Regions from separate parts of the Dysosmobacter acutus genome, predicted to be linked through region 2. Evidence: riboswitches for the same ligand, from Rfam matches in the RefSeq annotation. Region 2 holds a riboswitch; the other holds the start of a gene.

Region 1 (2,392 bases), 760 kb from region 2:
CGCCTTGCCAAAGAGCGCCTTGACGTTGGTCTCGCCGAAGAAGTACCAGCCCACAATGGTGGAGAAGGCGAAAAACAGCATGCAGATGGCGATGAAGATCGTACCGAAGCTGCCAAACGCCCGGTCAAAGGCCATCTGAGCAAGGACGGATCCGGTCTCACCGGAGGAAACCGCGCCGGAGGAGATGATGACCAGCGCTGTCAGAGTCAGGATGACAAAGGTGTCGATGAACACGCCCATCATGGCCACCTCGCCCTGGTCCTGGGGCTTTTGCACCTTTGCCAGTGCGTGGGCATGGGGTGTGGAGCCCATGCCGGCCTCGTTGGAAAAGAGCCCTCTTGCAACGCCAAAGCGCAGGGCCTTCTGGATGGTGATGCCCAGGACACCGCCGCCCATGGCCTGGGGATTGAAGGCCATGACAAAAATCTGCCGGATGGAGTCCAGCAGCACGGCATGGTTGATGAACAAAATCACCACGCAGCCGGTGATGTACAGCGCCGCCATAACGGGCACAACCTTCTCGGTGAAGGCGGCAATACGTTTGACACCGCCAAGGAAGATGAACGCGGCGATCACCGCAAGCACAATGCCCACATACAGCGGCTTCACATGGAACGCGGCCTTAAAGGACTCGCCGATGGAGTTGGACTGCACCATATTGCCCATAAAGCCCAGGGCCAGGATGATGGCCACGGAGAAAAAGCCTGCCAGGAACCTGCCGAACTTTCCCTTGAAGGCTGCACGGATATAGTAGATGGGGCCGCCGGTGACCGCGCCGTCCACCACAGTCTTATACTTTTGCGCCAAAACCGCCTCGCCGTAAATCGTGGCCATGCCGAAAAAGGCGGAGACCCACATCCAGAAAATCGCGCCCGGCCCGCCGGAGGCAATGGCGGTGGCCGCGCCGGCGATATTGCCGGTGCCCACCTGGGCCGCAATGGCCGTTGTCAGCGCCTGAAAGGAGCTCATCCCGTCGTCGCCCGCCTTCTTTCCCCGGAGGCTGAAGTTGCCGAACAGCCGCTTCCAGCCCGACCGGAACCTGCGCACCTGGATGAAGCGCAGACGGATGGTGAAATAGATCCCGCTGCCGCACAGCAGAACCAAGAGGATGTTTTTGTCCCAAAGGTAGGTATTCAGTGTCTTTACAATCTGCTCCAATACTTCCATTTCTACTCTCCCCTGTTTTTTTCCGGCAGACAGCAAAAAAGCCAAATGCAGGAAATCCTGCACTTGGCTCCATAAGACAACAAGAGGACCGCTTATTTTCAAACGCCTCTTTTCTGTCTACTCTGTCCTTTTGCCTGAGAGATTTGCGCATTGCGCGCATTGCACCTTCGGCACTCAATCTGAGTTTCTCCAGAGCCACATCTGTTCATAGTCCCCGTCCGGTTCCGGACACCTGAGAGTTTTACTCCTTCGGTAAGCATTTACGCTGTTTTTCTATGAACTTCGTCTGCCGTTATTTCATTATGCTCTTACATTATCATGGCCTCAATATGAAGTCAAAGTAGTATCCTTCATGTTTAACATGAAGATTTCTCATGTTGCGCACAACTGATTGACCGTCCCACCCAAGCTTTTTTGGTCTTTTAAAATGAATCTTTTCCTGCACATCGGCAAAAGCGCCGCTTTTGCCTGATTCAGGCGGAAAAGGCACACATAAAACCGGACAGGCGCGGAAGACTATGGGTGAGGTGAGCGAATATGGATCCGCTGCGGGACCTTCCCATGGGATTCGGCATGGCCCTGGTGCAAAACCAAAGTGCCATGGAGGCCTTCTCCTCCATGACGCCGGAACAGCAGCAGGCGATCATCAGCCAAACCCACCGCGTACACTCCAAAGAAGAAATGCAGACCCTTGTGGAGAGCATTGTCCGCTGAGCCGGGCAATGCTCTTGATTTTCCTACAGCCGCTTGACTGCGTCCGTGGCCAGCACAGAGCGCTCACATTCCTGGGCGGAAAGCGTGATCTGCCAGCACAGCGGACTGCCCCGCATACATTTGGCCGCATAGCTGAGCCCATTGGTACGCTCGTCTAAGAACGGCCGGTCAATCTGATCTGGATCGCCCAGCAGGATGATCTTTGTGTCCTTTCCCGCGCGGGTGATGATCCCCTTCACCTGATTGGGCGTCATATTCTGCACTTCATCAATGATCAAATAGGTCTTGGAAATGGAGCGGCCGCGGATAAAATTCAGCGCCTCTGTCTGAATGATTCCCCGCTCGAATACCTCCTTCACCTTGTCGCCAAGGAGCGCCTCGTCTTCATACCGGCTTTTTTCATCCGAATCCAGGAGCTGCTCCAGGTTATCCACCACCGGACGCATCAGCGGAGCGATCTTCTCCTGCTCGTCGCCGGGCAAAAATCCGATATCCTCGTCAAACTGTGCGT
Region 2 (2,392 bases):
AAAGGACTCATAATCCGCCGCGTCCAACAGCTCCTCCGTATCGGTGATGTTCTCGATCTTGGCGATCCATGCGCCGTAGGGGTCGTCGTTGAGCTTTTCAGGGGCGTCCAACAGCTCCTCGTTGACCTCGGCCACCACGCCGGTGACCGGGGACATGACGTCGGAGACAGCCTTGACGGACTCCACATCGCACATGGCCTCTTCCTTGGTGACACTGTCGCCCACCTGGGGCAGGTTGATGAACACCAGGTCGCCCAACTCCTCCTGGGCAAAGTCGGAGATGCCCACCAGGGCGGTGGTGTCATCTAACATCTTGACCCACTCATGGGACTTGGAATACTTCAGTTCAGCGGGAAAGTTCATACTCATATCCTCCATTTATTCTCAATTTGTTTCTGTTTGAATGATTTGTTCAGCGCTCAATCTTGTAGAAGGGAAGGGAGACGATCTCCACCTCCACCATGCGGCCGCGGACGTCGGCGTTGAGGTGCCTGCCCACCTCGTTCTCCTCCACGTTCACATAGCCCATGGCCACGGCGTGCCCCAGGAAGGGACAGTGGGTGCCGGAGGAGACCCAGCCCACCTTCCTGCCGTCTAAGGCGTAGAGGTCGCAGTGCTCCCGGGGAATGCCGCGGCCCACCACCTTCATGCCGATGCGCTTGATGGTGGGGGCGCCCCGGGCGATGATGGCGTCCCGGCCGATGAAGTCCTTGCCGTCCAACTTACAGGGGAGCCCCGCCTCCTTGGGGGAGATGTCGTCGTTCATCTCATGGCCGTAGAGGGGCATGCTGGCCTCCAGGCGCAGCGTGTCGCGGGCACCGAGGCCGCAGGGCAGGATTCCCTCCTCGCTGCCGGCCTCCAGCAGGGCGTTCCAGAGCGTCACCGCGTCCTCGGCCCTACAGTAGATCTCAAAGCCGAACTCGCCGGTATAGCCGGTCTGGGAGACGATGGCGGGGATGTCCCGCCCGCCTGCCTTCAAAGAGGCGCCCTCGGTGAAGTGGTAGTATTTCTGGGGGATTTGCGCCTCGTCGCAGAGCTTTTTCAGCACCTCGCCGGCCTTGGGACCCTGCAGGGCCAGCTGGGCCACCTGCTCGGACACATCGGCGTAATGCACGTCGCCGCTGATGTGGGACTCCACCCAGGCGGCGTCCTTTTCGTGGTTGCCGGCGTTGACCACCAGCAGGTATTTATCGGCGGAGCGGCGGTAGATCACAAGGTCATCCACAATGCCGCCCTTGTCGTTGCAGAGCATGGCGTACTTGACCTGGCCGTCCACCATTTTGGAGATGTCCGCGGTGACGAGATGCTGAATGTTGGCAACAGCGTCTGGGCCCTCCAGAATCAGCTCGGCCATATGGGAGACGTCGAACAGGCCGACCTTCTGACGGACCGCCATGTGTTCGGCGATGACACCAGCGCCGTACTGGACCGGCATCAGGTAGCCGCCGAACTCGACGATCTTCCCGCCCAGGTCCACGTGGGTCTGGTACAGTGGCGTTTTCTTTTCCATAATTTATGTGCCTCCATCCACAAAAATTAAGTATTAAAAAGACAGAGGCGCAACTTACCCCCTTGTAGTGTGAGTTCTTGTTGCGCCTCTGTGTCTTTACCTGAGAGATTCCCGGACCATGGTCCGGTTGCCCCGCCGGTGCATGTGTCATGCTTTTCAGAGATTCGTCCCGATCCAGTCCTCTGCCCCGTGCAGCGCGGATTGCCGCCCGCAGCTTGGCCTCTTCTGAATCATTCATCCGACAATATGCAATTTTTTACACAGACACGCGGCCTGTTTGATTGTTTTTGTTGAAGATAGGATACCAAAAAGCGGAAGCGGTGTCAAGAAATTTTACCTGAGCTAAAAGGAGAAAACGCCCTGTATTGCAGGGCATTTTCCATGTGTGCGCATGTAAACGATTGCCTATATCTCATCTGTCCGGCAGTGGTAGATTTGGGCATCTGTCACAAGTATTTCGATGGTCTGGTCATACAAATCCGCAGGGATGCGCCGCCGCATCAGAGACTCCCGGCACACCATTGCCGCCTGGCCCCGGTAGTCCGCCAGAAAGCGGTCGTAATAGCCGCCGCCCCGGCCCAGGCGGCGGCCGGAGCGGTCGCAGGAGAGGCAGGGCACCACCGTGAAGTCCACCTCGCTGCTTTGGAGCACCTGGCAGGAGGCCACCGGCTCCAAAATGTCATAGGCGCCGGGAGAGAGGTCGTTTAAGGAGCGGATGACCACCGGCTCCATCCGGCCGCCGGCCAGGCAGCGGGGAACGCAGAGCCTGCGGCCGGAGGAGAGCACGTCCAGAAGGATGGGGCGGGTGTCGATCTCGTGGGGCGTTCCCACAAAGCAGAACACCGTGTCGGCGTTTTGGTATTCGCTCAGCGTCCGCAGCCG

What was found. Region 2 has a riboswitch for glycine ahead of gcvT (glycine cleavage system aminomethyltransferase GcvT). Riboswitches for the same ligand answer to the same signal wherever they lie in the genome.
Region 1: another riboswitch for glycine. It lies ahead of KQI82_RS08500 (alanine/glycine:cation symporter family protein); the one in region 2 lies ahead of gcvT (glycine cleavage system aminomethyltransferase GcvT).

What each region holds. Positions count from the first base shown of each region.
Region 1 is NZ_JAHLQN010000001.1:1,761,640-1,764,031, reverse strand. It holds gene KQI82_RS08500 (alanine/glycine:cation symporter family protein) at 1-1,167, opposite strand, end outside; glycine riboswitch at 1,280-1,370, opposite strand; gene KQI82_RS08495 (hypothetical protein) at 1,705-1,881, shown strand; gene KQI82_RS08490 (PhoH family protein) at 1,905-2,392, opposite strand, start outside.
Region 2 is NZ_JAHLQN010000001.1:2,524,071-2,526,462, reverse strand. It holds gene gcvH (glycine cleavage system protein GcvH) at 1-363, opposite strand, end outside; gene gcvT (glycine cleavage system aminomethyltransferase GcvT) at 413-1,510, opposite strand; glycine riboswitch at 1,589-1,680, opposite strand; gene KQI82_RS12160 (5-formyltetrahydrofolate cyclo-ligase) at 1,916-2,392, opposite strand, start outside.